Regions from separate parts of the Alteromonas nitratireducens genome, predicted to be linked through region 1. Evidence: predicted binding sites of a transcription regulator. Region 1 holds the regulator's gene; the other holds the start of a gene.
What was found. The regulator LexA, encoded in region 1, represses DNA repair genes until DNA is damaged. The targets are predictions, from matches to a motif close to TACTGTATNNNNATACAGTA.
Positions count from the first base shown of each region.

Region 2: a site for LexA is predicted at 5,852-5,871, ahead of uvrD (DNA helicase II). Genes of this name have one in related genera too.

Region 1 covers NZ_JBFNPK010000005.1:94,273-101,999, reverse strand. The annotation lists gene plsB (glycerol-3-phosphate 1-O-acyltransferase PlsB) at 1-1,338, opposite strand, end outside; gene AB1N33_RS06505 (DUF2177 family protein) at 1,401-1,793, opposite strand; gene AB1N33_RS06500 (GNAT family N-acetyltransferase) at 1,790-2,248, opposite strand; gene AB1N33_RS06495 (substrate-binding periplasmic protein) at 2,313-3,104, opposite strand; gene lexA (transcriptional repressor LexA) at 3,245-3,871, shown strand; gene coxB (cytochrome c oxidase subunit II) at 4,247-5,374, shown strand; gene ctaD (cytochrome c oxidase subunit I) at 5,384-7,000, shown strand; gene AB1N33_RS06475 (cytochrome c oxidase assembly protein) at 7,013-7,603, shown strand; gene AB1N33_RS06470 (cytochrome c oxidase subunit 3) at 7,625-7,727, shown strand, end outside.
Region 2 covers NZ_JBFNPK010000006.1:42,283-50,009, forward strand. The annotation lists gene AB1N33_RS07240 (MJ1255/VC2487 family glycosyltransferase) at 1-159, shown strand, start outside; gene lptM (LPS translocon maturation chaperone LptM) at 209-367, shown strand; gene lysA (diaminopimelate decarboxylase) at 367-1,617, shown strand; gene dapF (diaminopimelate epimerase) at 1,652-2,482, shown strand; gene AB1N33_RS07260 (DUF484 family protein) at 2,479-3,168, shown strand; gene xerC (tyrosine recombinase XerC) at 3,176-4,096, shown strand; gene AB1N33_RS07270 (HAD-IA family hydrolase) at 4,109-4,822, shown strand; gene cysE (serine O-acetyltransferase) at 4,815-5,630, opposite strand; gene uvrD (DNA helicase II) at 5,921-7,727, shown strand, end outside.

The sequences.
Region 1 (7,727 bases):
CACCGATCCTTTGAGTTCACTCAGGTAGCTTTTCACTTCCATCACGTTCTCATAACCAATATAGACTGGCACAATGCTGACCGGACGATGAATGCCTTTCAGCATGGCCTGGACGGTCATGGCCAGCATACCGGTTTTTGGCGGGATCAGTCGTCCGGTGCGGCTGCGTCCACCCTCAGGGTAATATTTTACCGAGTAGCCCTTATTAAACAGCAGTTCAAGGTACTCGCGAAACACTGCGGTATACAGCTTGTTGCCGGCAAAACTGCGGCGCAGGAAGAAGGCCCCGCCGCGGCGGAACATTTTGCCAACCGGCCAGAAATTCAGGTTGATGCCGGCGGCAATATGCGGTGTAACCATGCCCTCGTGGTAAATCACGTAAGTCAGCAGCAGATAGTCCATGTGGCTGCGGTGGCAGGGTACATAGACAATTTCATGTCCATTCGCCGCCAGTTCGCGCACCCGTTCTGCATGGCCCACACTGATCCCGTTATAAATTTTATTCCAGATGCGGGTGAGCAGGCGATCGCCAAAACGGATAAGGCCTTCACGGTAGTCAGCCGCAATTTCTTCAATGTATTCCTGGGCTCTTGCGCGGGCTTCGTCCTGACTGATTTTTTTGCTTCGAACCTCTTCTGCCAGCGCACGGCGAACCGCATCCGAACCCAGCACGCTGTTATTCAGTTCCTGACGTTCAAGCAAAGTGGGGCCCGTCAGACTCTGGCGTTTACGGTGAAAGTGAGTGCTTGCTACGCGTACCAGTTTGTGGGCAATTTGCTCGTCGCTACCACGTAATCTGGCCATCGTGCGTGCGGAAACGGCCTTGCTATAGCTGATAAAGTTGTCACGACCTAAAAACAGCACGATAAAGAATTTTCGTAGCCAGCTTGGGGCTGCACGGTCTGCCAGCAAATCGCCAAAACCGGGCTTGCCTTTACCGGGGGCCCGCCCCCACGAAACAAACACCGGTACCACCTGCAGCTCAAGCGACTCATTATCGCGGTGCAGGTGAAACAATTCACTGAAGATATCCTCAATCCCCGTGGTGCCGGAAGACTGTCGGAACAGTGGCTGGGTTTTACGTAAAAACAGTGTTGACGGGTACGATTTCCCCGCCAGCATCAGTGAATCGGTCGGGCTGGGGAGTCCCAGTGCTGAGGTCGACATTTTCAGTGCCAGCTGATCCGTGATCGAGTTATTCGCCAGCAAATAAATGATCGGTTTGGATTTATCGATTCCCAGTTCTGATTCAACATTCACCGGTATACTGTGGGCTCGGACCAGCCACCTGACCGGGTAATGGAACAGCGACAGCAGGGTTTTTCGCATCCACGACATGAAAGACAAATTCCTGTGCAGTTAAAACCGGCAAAGTGTAGCACACTCGGCGCCCGGATATATCATCTCGCAGCGATATGCCCACTGACAGCCAGTAATGCGGTTGCCACCGTACCCCAGGCCAAATCGACCAGTGTCATGCCCAGAGGCCAGTCACTGATGATGGCATAGCCGGTCAGGTTGTACGTGCCGTATGCTGCGGCACCAAGCAGAGCGCCACGGCCCAGGCAGGTCAGCGAGGTCTCCTGACGTTCAGGATTCACCGCCAGTCCCACGACAGCGGCGCTGTAACCCAGATAAAACACAACCCACGGCCAGGTAATAAACGGGTCGCGCAGCAGCGTACTGAACGCATCGCGGTACCAGTCCATCGCGACAACGCCAAGCCAAACGCCATCAAGCAGGGCGAACATAAACAGCACGGCCAGGTAAGCCTTAAGGTAACGTTTGCTCATAACGGGCGTCGCATTTCCAGTGTATTTCTCTGATACCCGGCGCGTTCATAGGTGCGGATGGCGGTGTCGTTGTCTGCAAAGACGTCCAGGCGCAGTTCGTCCAGGCCCATATTGCGCGCCTGGTCTGCGAGGGCGTCAAGTACGGCGCTGGCCACGCCTTGTCCGCGGAACTCGGGGCGGGTAAAGATGAAGCCCACATAGCCGTGAAACGCATGTTCCAGATAGGCTTTGGACGCACGCTTTTGCACGTAGCCCGAGCCGATCAGCGTGGCGTCATGTTCCGCAACCACAATGCGCGTGTCGGGATCGTTCAGCAGCAGTGCAAGGTCATAATACTGATAATCGGTTTGTTTCCGGCGCGGTATATAGCACTCCTCTGCTCGGATAATTCCCCGCTGAAACCCATTCAGAACGGGCAAATCTGCTTCACAGGCCAGACGACAGCGAACAGGCATAACAAATATCCTCGTTGTAATTTTTTTAGGGCTCAGTTGCGTATCAGTCAGTAAGCGAATTCGATCACTTTTTTGTCGGGTCAGAACGAGCTGAAGACAGCCCCCATTTTTGCATAATGGCATCGAAGCGGCCACTGGCCTTAATCGCTGCCAGACTGTCGGTGATGTGTTTCACCATTTGTGGTGTCGTGAGGTGACCGGTGGCCATATCCAGAGTCAGATTGAGCGGCACAACATTGTAAACTTCTCTTACCTGGTTCGGATCAAAGCCTATGGACTGGATTTCATACCGCTCGGTCATCAGATTCGCCAGCACCATGTCAATCCGGCCTGTGAACAACAATGTCCATAACTGCTCGGTGCTGTGTGCCAGGACCAGGTTGTTGTTTTCGGTGAAGCCCTGTTCCAGCAGGTAACGCGCTGAGCCATAGCCGCGAATGGTGCCAACCCGGTAGCGGCGGGCATCATCAAGATGTTGAATTATCAGATCGTGGCGTGAAGACAGAGAAATGAGCGACGCGCGAACATCCTGAATTTTACCCAGCCACTGGAACTCGGTTTCACGCAGTGGCGTGCGCAGTACCGACATCAGGATGACATTCGGATGCTGTGTTGCCTCATAATAGGCGCGTGCCCAGGGTAGATGCTCAATGGTCGCGTCCAGTCCGGCATCGGCAATCAGGGCATTGACGAGATCGATACTGGCGCCCTGTTCTCTGCCCTGCTCATCAACCCAGTAAAAGGGGGCCGACACTTCGCCATAAAAGCGCACCTTGGTTGCTGCGCCGGCCATGAAAGGCGCGCTGCAGGCAAGCAATAACAGTAATAACAACGACAACGCTCGTTTCACTGCCACTCTCACACTGATGATGTTGTGTACCTACGCTACCGCTTTGTGTGTAAGAAAGTGAATCTTAGTTTGTCAGTGACAAGCGCTTGCCATTTTCGCTGCCCTCGCTATACTGCGCAGTAACTGTATAGAAAAACAGGCTGTTTATGCGTCCACTTACCCCCCGTCAAACTGAAGTACTCGAGCTGATCAAAACCACCATGCAGGAAACTGGCATGCCGCCAACCCGTGCTGAAATTGCCCGTCAGCTTGGCTTTAAGTCAGCCAATGCTGCCGAAGAGCATCTGAAGGCGCTGGCACGCAAAGGGGTAATTGAAATGATGCCCGGTCGTTCGCGTGGTATTCGTCTGAATATGGAACTGGACACCGATGTGGAAGAAGAACAGGGGCTGCCGTTAATCGGGCGTGTTGCCGCTGGTGAACCCATCCTTGCACAGGAACACATTGAGGCGCATTACAAAGTCGATCCCGAGCTGTTCCATCCGCACGCAGATTTTCTGTTACGGGTGAACGGCATGAGCATGAAAGACATTGGCATCATGGATGGAGACCTGCTTGCGGTGCATCGCACCACTGACGTGCACAACGGTCAGGTTGTGGTGGCGCGGGTTGACGAAGATGTCACCGTGAAGCGACTTGAGAAACGCGGCCGTGAGGTGCTGCTGCATGCTGAGAATGAAGAGTTTGCTCCGATCAAAGTCGACCTGGCAACCCAGCCGTTCAACATCGAGGGCATTGCGGTTGGCGTTATCAGAAACGCTGACTGGATGTAACCTGATACGCTGCCGGCCATGATCCCCCTGCCGGCAGCGCTTTATCTCCTATATTTCCCTTTGTTTTATTAAGCCAGTACCTCCCAGGTATGAAAACAGACTGCACTGCCGTTGTGCAATGTCGCGCTACTTTCCCCCTGATTGATTAAATATTCGCCACACTGTCGGTTTTTTAACAGAAAAAGCTAGACTCACCTTTCACTTTGCGTAATTCTTAGTCAGTAGTTAACAATATAATAACAAAGGCTAAATCTAATTTTTACAAAAGCCTGACGACATTCATTTTTAGGGGATATTCGGGAGCAAGTGCGGCCGGATTACCCATCACGGAGGTGCTGAGTGAAACGACTGATAACGAGTGTTCCTAAGGGAATCATGGCCTGCTTTGCGTTACTGGCTGCACTGCCAGCTTTTGCGGCGGATACCGCAGGTGGCGACAGCGCACTGAACCTGCGCCAGGGCGCGACGGATATCAGCGGCCAGGTGTATGACCTGCACATGCTGATGTTTGCTATCTGCGTGGTTATCGCGGTCGTGGTGTTCGGCGTGATGTTCATTTCTATTTTGCTGCACCGCAAATCACGCGGGCATAAACCAGCGAATTTTCATGAAAGTGTGAAAGTGGAAATTGCCTGGACGGTGATCCCTTTCCTTATCCTTATTTTCATGGCGGTGCCTGCGGCACGCACACTGATTGCGATGGAAGACACCGAGAACCCGGATATGACCGTGCTGGTCACCGGTTCGCAGTGGAAGTGGCACTACAAGTACATGGACCGTGACGTCGAATACTACTCGTTACTGGCTACCCAGCGCGAACAGATTGAAAACAAGTTCGCCAAAGGCGAAAACTATCTGCTTGAAGTGGATCGCCCGCTGGTCATTCCAACCGGTAAAAAAGTGCGCTTCCTGATCACCTCTGACGACGTTATCCATTCCTGGTGGGTGCCTGACTTTGCCGTGAAGAAAGACGCTAACCCGGGCTTTATCAATGAAGCCTGGACCAAGGTCAATGAACCCGGTGTTTACCGTGGTCAGTGCGCAGAGTTGTGCGGAAAAGACCATGGCTTTATGCCCATTGTTGTAGTGGCGAAAGAACCGGCTGAATTTGAAGCCTGGATGGGTGAGCAGGAAGAAATTGCCCGTCAGGCGAAAGAAGAAGAACAGCGCCTGCTGGCGATGAGCATGTCAAAAGAAGAGCTGATGGAAGTGGGTGAACGGGTGTACAACGCAGCCTGCGCGGCTTGCCATATGCCGAATGGTGAAGGGTTGCCGGGCGCATTCCCGGCTCTGAAAGGCAGCAAGATCGCGACAGAAGACATTCCCGGTCACATTGATATTGTACTGCACGGCAAGTCAGGGACTGCCATGCAGGCGTTCGGCAACATGCTGAGCTTAAAAGAAATTGCCGCTGTGGTGACTTACGAAAGAAACGCCTGGGGTAACAACACCGGCGACGTTATTCAGCCTAAAGATGTGAATGCTGTAGCCACCGGAAAATAGGAGAACGTCATGAGTAAAGCGACAGATACCATTACGCCGGATACTGCGGCGCACAGTCACGATGATCACGACCATCATGATCATATTCCAAAGGGCATAACCCGATGGCTGTTTACAACCAACCATAAAGACATCGGTACACTCTACCTGTGGTTCGCCTTCATTATGTTTCTGGTGGGCGGCGCCATGGCGATGGTCATTCGCGCCGAGCTGTTCCAGCCGGGCCTGCAGATTGTCGACCCTAATTTCTTTAACCAGATGACCACGGTGCATGGTCTGATCATGGTATTTGGGGCAGTTATGCCAGCCTTTACCGGTCTGGCGAACTGGCTGGTACCTATGATGATCGGCGCGCCGGATATGGCATTGCCGCGCATGAACAACTGGAGTTTTTGGATCCTGCCATTCGCGTTTTTGATCCTATTAAGTTCGCTGTTTTTTGAAGGTGGTGGTCCGGCGTTCGGCTGGACGTTCTATGCGCCGCTGTCAACAACCTACAGTGGTGACTCCACCGCGCTGTTTGTGTTCTCGGTTCACATTATGGGTATCTCATCCATCATGGGTGCCATCAACGTGATTGTGACCATTTTCAACATGCGTGCACCGGGTATGACCTGGATGAAAATGCCGCTGTTTGTGTGGACATGGCTGATTACCGCGTTTCTGCTGATTGCGGTAATGCCGGTACTTGCTGGTGCGGTCACCATGGTGCTGACCGACAAATTCTTTGGCACCAGCTTCTTTGATGCAGCGGGTGGCGGTGATCCGGTCATGTTCCAGCATATTTTCTGGTTCTTTGGCCACCCTGAGGTTTACATCATGATTCTGCCAGCGTTTGGCATTATCTCGCATATCGTACCTACGTTTTCACGCAAGCCGCTGTTTGGGTATGCCTCAATGGTGTATGCCACCGCCTCCATCGCGCTGTTGTCATTCATTGTGTGGGCGCACCATATGTTCACTACGGGCATGCCGCTGTTTGCCGAGATGTTCTTCATGTTTGCAACCATGCTGATATCGGTGCCCACCGGCGTTAAGGTGTTTAACTGGGTAGCGACCATGTGGCGTGGCGCCTTGTCCTTTGAAGTGCCTATGCTGTTTGCCATTGCCTTTATTGTACTGTTTACCATTGGTGGCCTGTCGGGTCTGATGCTGGCGATTACGCCGGTCGACTTCCAGTACCACGATACTTACTTTGTGGTCGCGCATTTCCACTATGTGCTGGTAACCGGTGCGGTATTCTCCATTATGGCGGCGGTGTACTACTGGCTGCCAAAATGGACCGGGAAAATGTACGACGTGACGCTGGCGAAATGGCATTTCTGGTGTTCGCTGATTTCGGTCAACGTGCTGTTCTTCCCAATGCACTTCGTTGGCCTGGCCGGCATGCCACGCCGTATTCCGGATTATTCGCTGCAGTTTGCTGACTTTAACCAGTGGATTAGTCTGGGTGGTTTTGCCTTTGGCCTGTCGCAGCTGATTTTCCTGGTGCTGCTGGTCAAAGCCTGTAAGAAACAGGGTGAACCGGTGTCCGATCAGGTCTGGGAAGGTGCGCATGGTCTCGAGTGGGAAATTCCGTCTCCTGCGCCATACCATACGTTCGAAACACCGCCTGTTGTGAAATAAGCGGTCGCGTGTATGTCAGCAACGGCGAATCAAAACAATAAACTGGTCATAAAGCTACTGCTGGTGGTAGTGGGGATGTTTGGCTTCGGGTTTGCGCTGGTGCCGCTGTATGATGTCTTTTGCGACATCACCGGCATCAACGGCAAAACCGATAATCAGGCTGCCTCCTATCAGGCTGTGGAGATTGATCCGTCGCGTGAGATTACCGTTGAGTTTATTACACGCACCAACAGCGGCATGCCCTGGGAATTCCGGGCTGAAACCCAGCGGGTGAAAGTCCATCCGGGAGAGCTGAATACGGTGTCGTTTTATGTACGCAATCCGGCAAATACCGACATCATTGCACAGGCTATCCCGTCCGTTTCACCAGGGCAGGCGGCCCTCTTTCTGAACAAAACCGAGTGCTTCTGCTTTAATCAGCAACCGTTGTCTGCAGGGGATGAAGCGACATTGCCCATGCAATTTTATGTTGATCCGCAAATACCAGAAGACATTCACTACTTTACCGTACAGTACACATTATATGACGTGACCGCCCGCGCCGATAAGCTGACGCCGGGGAACAATCCGTACCTGACGCAACCGGCAACCAGCGGCAAATAATAAAGGGCAAAGGAGAACATCATGCAGCAATCTTACGAACGCTATTACGTACCTGCACAGAGCATCTGGCCAATTGTTGGTGCGGTCGCTCTGTTTCTGATCGCCGTCGGCGCAGGCAATTTTG
Region 2 (7,727 bases), on a different contig from region 1:
CAGACCGAAGCGGTTGAGTTTCCGCGTCAGCCTGATGTACTGATTGACTGGCTGATCCAGGGTGACTGGCGCAACACCCAACCCCTGTGCGACGCACTCTGGAAACAGGTAAAGTTTGGTTCGCAAACCCGCGAAAAACTAATGTCTCTTGCAATTTGAGATGGCAATGCCATGATAGCGGCATTTGGGGATCTCCTGCGGGGACATTGTGTTTAATCGACGTATTTTGCTTATTGTTCTGACACTGCTGACCACTGCGTGCGGCTATCGCGGCGCGTTGTATCTGCCTGAAGAGGCACCTGACAATCAGGCCACGTCTTCCGGGGCTGATCCCGTCCCCTCCACGCCGGCAAATGAGCAACAATAATGGACCACTTTGAATACCGTCACGGCGACCTGTTTGCCGAAGACTGTGCCGTCAGCGACCTCGCGGCGCAATATGACACCCCACTTTATGTGTATTCGCGTGCCACACTGACCCGTCACTGGCATGCCTTTGATGATGCGGTTGGTGAGCACCCACATCTCATCTGTTACGCGGTAAAAGCGAATTCTAACATTGGCGTACTGAGCGTACTGGCTAAACTGGGCTCGGGATTTGATATCGTCTCCGGCGGCGAACTGGCGCGCGTCATTGAGGCAGGCGGCGACCCAAGAAAAGTGGTGTTCTCCGGGGTTGCCAAAACCCCCGAAGAAATTCGTTTTGCGCTGGAATCCGACATTCTGTGTTTTAACGTGGAATCTGAAGCCGAGCTGCACCGCATCAACGCCGTTGCCGAAGAGGTGGGAAAGCCAGCGCCAATTTCCCTGCGCATTAACCCTGACGTGGATGCGCAGACGCACCCGTATATTTCGACGGGCCTCAAAGCCAACAAGTTTGGTATTCCGTGGGAGCGTGCGATTGCGACCTATGAACTGGCGGCCAGTCTTCCCCACTTACGGGTTACCGGCATGGATTGTCATATCGGTTCACAGCTGACCAGCGTCACGCCATTTGTGGATGCACTGGATCGCCTGCTTGACCTGGTAGATGCCCTGCACGCGAAAGGCATTACGATTTCACACCTTGATGTTGGTGGCGGACTGGGTGTGACCTACAACGAAGAGTCGCCGCCACATCCTCGCGATTATGCTGCCGCGATGGCCGAACGTATGCAGGGGCGCGAATCCCTGACACTGATCCTGGAACCCGGCCGGGCGATTGCTGCTAATGCGGGCATTCTTGTCACCAGGGTCGAGTTTATTAAAGAAGGTGAGGAAAAGCATTTTGCGATTGTTGACGCGGCCATGAACGACCTGTTGCGTCCTGCTCTTTATTCGGCCTGGCAAAAAATTATTGAGGTCAGTGCCACCTCCGACGCATCGTCTCAGGTTTATGATGTGGTGGGGCCGGTCTGCGAAACCGGTGACTTTCTTGGTAAGGACCGGGTACTGACAATTGCCCCCGGCGACTTGCTGGCGGTACGCAGCGCCGGTGCATACGGATTTACCATGGCATCAAACTACAACAGTCGCTGCCGGCCCGCCGAAGTCATGGTAGACGGTGAGCGTGCAATCCTGGTGCGGGAACGAGAAAAACAAAAAGATCTCTGGAAAGGTGAGCATAAAGTTACGTAAACTAGCTTACAGATAACGATAAGATGCGCTGTTGATGCAAGTTCAGTTTTCAAAAATGCATGGTCTGGGCAATGACTTCATGGTCATTGATAACGTGACCCAGAATGTATTTTTCTCCAAAGAAAAGATACAACAGCTGGCAGATCGTAATTTTGGTGTCGGTTTTGACCAGTTACTCATGGTTGAGCCTCCCTACGATCCGGACCAGGACTTTCACTACCGCATCTTCAATGCGGACGGGTCAGAAGTGTCTCAGTGTGGCAATGGCGCCCGCTGTTTTGCGCGCTTCGTCAAACATAAAGGCCTGATTAACCGCAACAAGATTATAGTCAGCACCAAAGCCGGTAAAATGGTGTTGTATCTGGAAAAGGACGGCCAGGTTACGGTGAATATGGGCAAGCCAAATTTCGAACCGGCCGCCATTCCCCTGAAAGCCAACAAGCAGGAAAATACGTACATCATTCGCGCTAACGACCACACGCTGTTTTGCGGTGCGGTTTCCATGGGCAACCCCCATTGTGTGATGGAAGTGGACAATGTTGACAGCGCCCCGGTTGAAGAGATTGGCCCGCTGCTGGAGCGACATGAACGGTTTCCCGAGGGCGTGAATGTCGGGTTTATGCAGATCCTGTCTGACACCCATATTCGTCTGAGGGTATTTGAGCGCGGCGCGGGAGAAACGCTGGCCTGTGGCAGTGGTGCCTGCGCGGCCGTTGCAATCGGCCAGATTCAGGGTAAATTAGGACAGGATGTCAGGGTAGATTTACCCGGCGGCAGCTTGAGGATAAGATGGCCCGGACCGGACAGCGTACTGAAAATGACGGGGCCGGCCGAGCATATCTATGACGGACAAATAACTTTATGAGTGAAGTATCAGGGCAAACCACCGTGCCGTTAGCACCCGTGGATGACGACAATACCATCAGCGTACGTGAGGTCAGGCAGTTTTTGCAGGCCAATCCGACGTTTCTTGCTGACAACCCTGATTTACTTGAAATCCTTGAGGTTCCTCACGGCCCGCAGGGCAGTATTTCTCTGGTTCAGATCCAGAGCGAGCAGTTGCGTAAAAAACTCCGTCACCTGAATTTTAAACTTAATCAGCTGATTGGCATTGCCAAGCAGAACGAAAAAATTTACCGGGTCTACACCGATCTGAACGTGCAGCTGTTGCGCTGCAAAAGTGTTGCTGAGGTGCAGTACACCCTCGAAGACGTGTTGCAGGAGCGCCTGTCGCTGTCGTCTGCTATCATCAAAAGCTTCAAGGGCCCGCACGCCGTTTCTGAACTGCAAAAGCGGTTGTTTACCGAAAAGCGTTTCCGCGACAGTACCTTTTTCTTTGGCCGCTTATCACAACATGAACGTCAGGTGCTGTTCGAGGATGCGCCGGCTGAGTCAGTGGCCCTGATCCTGCTGGGTGATGATAAAGATCTTGGGATCCTTGCTATCAGCAGCGACAACGCCAGTCACTTTACCCCCGACATGGATACCCTGTTGCTGAAACAACTGCAGCAGGTACTGAATATTATCCTGCCGCCGATGATGGGCTACTAACGCCATTGTGGACACATCAGACTCGCCTGTCTTAGCAGAAAAATGCCAGCAATGGCTCGACAGCTTCCTGCTGCACCTGCAGGTAGAGAGGGGCCTCTCTGACCACACCATCAATAACTATCGCCGCCAGCTTACCGACGTCGCCGCTCTGCTGGCGCTGGATGACTGGCTGTCAGTGACCCCCAACGATGTGAAGCGGGTCATGGCTTCAGCCAGACAAAGCGGCCTCAGCGCACGCTCGATTGCCCTGCGGTTGTCTGCCATGCGTACCCTGTACAAGTTTCTGATTGCCCGTGGCGAGACCACCAGCAACCCGGTGGAAGGAGTACGTGCGCCCAAACAGGGCAAACCGCTGCCAAAGCAGTTGTCGGTGGATGATATGCAGCAACTGCTTAACGACGCTGAGTCAGACGAAGGCATTGTGCTAAGAGATACCGCCATGTTTGAACTGATGTATGGCTGTGGCCTGCGCCTGAGTGAGCTGACCGGACTGAACTTAAGTGACGTGCAGCGTGACGGCACTCTGCGGGTGATGGGTAAGGGCAGCAAACAGCGTATTCTGCCAATGGGCAGAAAAGCCTGGCAGGCACTGCAGGACTGGCTGAAAGTCAGGGCGCACTACGCCTCACCTTACGAGCCCGCGGTGTTTGTCAGCAAAAGGAAAACCCGTATCTCCAACCGACAGGTCGCCAACCGGCTTGATCAGATGGCCGCAGCGCATTTACCCCAGCAGAAAGTCAGTCCGCATAAACTGCGCCATTCCTTCGCTACGCACGTACTAGAGTCCAGTGGCGATTTGCGCGCCGTTCAGGAATTGCTGGGGCACGCCAATCTGTCCACCACACAGGTCTACACGCACCTGGACTTTCAGCATCTTGCAAAGGTGTATGACGCCGCCCATCCCAGGGCGAAAAAGAAGAAATCATAATCAGAGGTAGGCATGCGTTTTTATCGCCCGATAAAGCCCGTACGGGCCATGACGTTCGATCTGGATGACACCCTGTACAACAATGAACCTATTATTCGCCATGCCGATCAGGTGCTCAAAGCCCATCTCGAGCAACACTACCCCGCGGCCGCACAACTCACCCTTAAGCAATGGCGTGATATCAAACGCACCCTGATTGCTGAAACCCCGGCGCTGGCGTCAGACATGGGCGAACTGCGTCTGCGGTCGCTGCGCGTGGCGCTGAAAGACGATATCAGCGGGGATTTGCTGCATCGCGCGGCGCGCGAGTGCTTTGAGGTGTTTTATCATGCCCGCAGTGATTTTCAGGTCAGCAACGAGGTTCACCAGACGCTGTCGGCATTGTCCTCGTCCATACCGCTGATAGGCATCACCAACGGGAATGTTAATGCCCGGCAAATTGGCATTGCGCCCTACTTCACCCATATCCTGCATGCCAGTCTGGCGCGTCCGATGAAACCCCACCGGGCGATGTTTGACGAAGCGGCCGCGCTGGCCGGGCGCGCACCCGGGAGCATTCTGCATGTTGGTGATAATCTTATTAAAGATATCCATGGCGCAATGCAGGCTGGTTACCAGTCTGCCTGGTATGCCTGTAACCGCACCATGAACTTGTCACGCGAACCGGCACGAGAGCTGCCTCACCTCGCGCTCGATGCATTAGAAGAACTGACCTGGCTTATTTAGCCGAGTAAGGGGTGTTGTCTTCCAGGAAGTTCTGTTTCATCGAGTCACACGGACGCTGACAACAGGGACGCCCCACTACCTTGGCAGGTACACCCACCACCGTAACGTGTGCAGGGACATCATTCAGCACCACACTACCGGCGCCCACTTTAGAGCCCTCGCCAATTTCGATATTGCCAAGAATCTTGGCCCCTGCGCCTACCAGCACCCCCTGACGAACCTTCGGATGACGGTCGCCAGACTCATTACCGGTTCCGCCCAGCGTAACACTTTGCAGAATAGACACGTTATCTTCGACCACGGCGGTTTCGCCCACCACAATGCCGGTAGCATGGTCAAACATCACGCCCTTACCAATTTTTGCTGCCGGATGAATATCGACACCAAACATTTCTGAATTCCGGCTTTGCAGGAACAGGGCCAGCTGATGACGCCCCTTATTCCACAAATAATGCGCCATCCGGTGCACCTGAATGGCATGAAACCCTTTGAAATAGAGCAGCGGCGTCAGATACTCATTAACCGCCGCATCGCGCGCGTACACCGCCTCAATATCGGCAACAGCGGATTCACTGATTGACGGCTCAAGCAAATAGGCCTCGTCGAAGACTTCACGAATGGCGAGTGCCGGCATTACATCGTCAGCCAGCTTGTTTGACAGAATAAAGCTCAGGCTGGATTCAAAATTATGGTGGGTCAGAATGCAGGCATGGATAAAACTGGCCAACAGCGGTTCATTGTGTGCTACAGACTGAGCTTCGCTTTTCAGCGACTGCCAGAAGTCGATAGTGGGAGAAACGGCATGCATCATGATTGTCCTGTCAGGGTTGTGAATAGAAAACGTGATGGCGGATAACGCCGGCCCTTTACGCCTGTGGCGCAGTGTAACATGTTGCGGGTGGGAATGCTGATGCTTGCGTCCCGCTGAACGTGCGTGGTCTTGATACTGTCGCAAACGTTATCAGGTTTACCCGGCAGGGCATTTGTTATCGCCTGCCTGCGATAAAAAGCCCGCAGAAACCATGCCAACCCTGTATAAATGCACAGCCAACTGGCATAATAGAGCCTTTTAAAGAATCAACGACAGGTAATGGTGTTATGGATGTATCGCGACTGCTTGACGACCTTAACGACAGACAACGTGAGGCGGTAGCCGCGCCACAGTCAAATATGCTGGTACTGGCCGGTGCAGGCAGTGGCAAAACCCGCGTACTGGTGCATCGCATCGCATGGCTGATGGAAGTCGACAACATCGCGCCGTTTTCTATTCTGGCGGTAACCTTCACCAACAAAGCCGCACGCGAGATGCGCGGCCGTATTGAGTCACTCATGGGTCGCGGCCTGCACACCATGTGGATTGGCACCTTTCATGGGCTGGCGCACCGTCTGCTGCGTGCCCATCACGAAGAAGCCGGCCTGCCGGAAAATTTCCAGATCCTCGATTCGGACGACCAGTACCGGCTTATCCGTCGCATCCTGAAAGCCATGAACCTGGATGAGAAGCACTGGCCACCCCGCCAGTGTCAGTGGTACATCAACGGTAACAAAGACGAGGGCCTGCGCCCACAGCACATTGAAACCCACGGTGACGCCACGCAACAAAAAATGCGTGAAATCTATGCCGCTTACCAGGACGCCTGCGATCGTTCCGGGCTGGTCGACTTCGCCGAACTGCTGTTGCGTGCCCACGAGCTCTGGGCGAAAAACCCGGAGGTGCTCAGCCACTATCAGCGTCGCTTCCGTGCGGTGCTGGTTGACGAATTTCAGGACACCAATAACATTCAGTACGCCTGGCTGCGCATGCTGTGTGCCGGTAACGACAACTCCATCATGATTGTCGGTGACGATGACCAGTCTATCTATGGCTGGCGTGGTGCGAACGTCGACAATATTCATCATTTTCTTAAAGACTTCGGTGACACCACCACCATCCGACTGGAACAGAATTACCGCTCCACGGCCACCATCCTGAACGCCGCCAATGCGGTTATTGACAATAACCATGGCCGGCTGGGCAAAGAGTTGTGGACTGAGGGAAGTCAGGGTGAGCCGATTTCGGTATATGCGGGGTTTAACGAGCTCGATGAGGCACGGTTTATCGTGTCACAAATCAAATCATGGATGAATAAAGGTAATGCTCTGGCTGACACCGCCATTTTGTACCGAAACAACGCGCAGTCACGGGTACTGGAAGAGGCCCTCCTGCATGAAGGGCTGGCCTATCGCATCTATGGTGGTCTGCGGTTCTTCGAACGTCAGGAAATCAAAGACGCGCTGGGCTATCTGCGTATGGTCAATCATCCGCATGATGATGCCGCGTTTGAGCGTGTGGTAAATACCCCCAGCCGCGGTATTGGCGAAAAAACATTATCTGAGATTCGCCAGACCGCCCGCGCGCATAACTGTTCTATGTGGCAGGCCGCGCAACTGCTGATCAGCGAAGGTGCCCTGAAAGGCCGCGCCCTGAATGCCATCAAAAGTTTTTGCCTGCTGATCACCGAACTGAAAGAGAAAATTGTCGATCAACCTTTAGACAGTCAGGCCGATATCACCATCAGGGAATCGGGACTGTACGCTATGTATCAGGCAGAACGCGGTGAGAAAGCACAGGCCCGTCTGGAAAACCTGGAAGAACTGGTCACCGCCTGTAAGCAGTTCATTGTGCCTGAGGAAGCCGATGAAATGACGCCGCTGGCAGCATTTCTGGCTCATGCGTCGCTGGAGGCCGGCGAAACCCAGGCTGACTCCGATCAGGATGCGGTGCAAATGATGACCATTCATACTGCCAAGGGTCTGGAATTCCCGCTGGTGATCATGGCAGGCGTTGAGGAAGGTATGTTCCCGAACCCCATGACCAATGATGAGCCTGGTCGCATGGAAGAAGAGCGACGTCTTTGCTACGTTG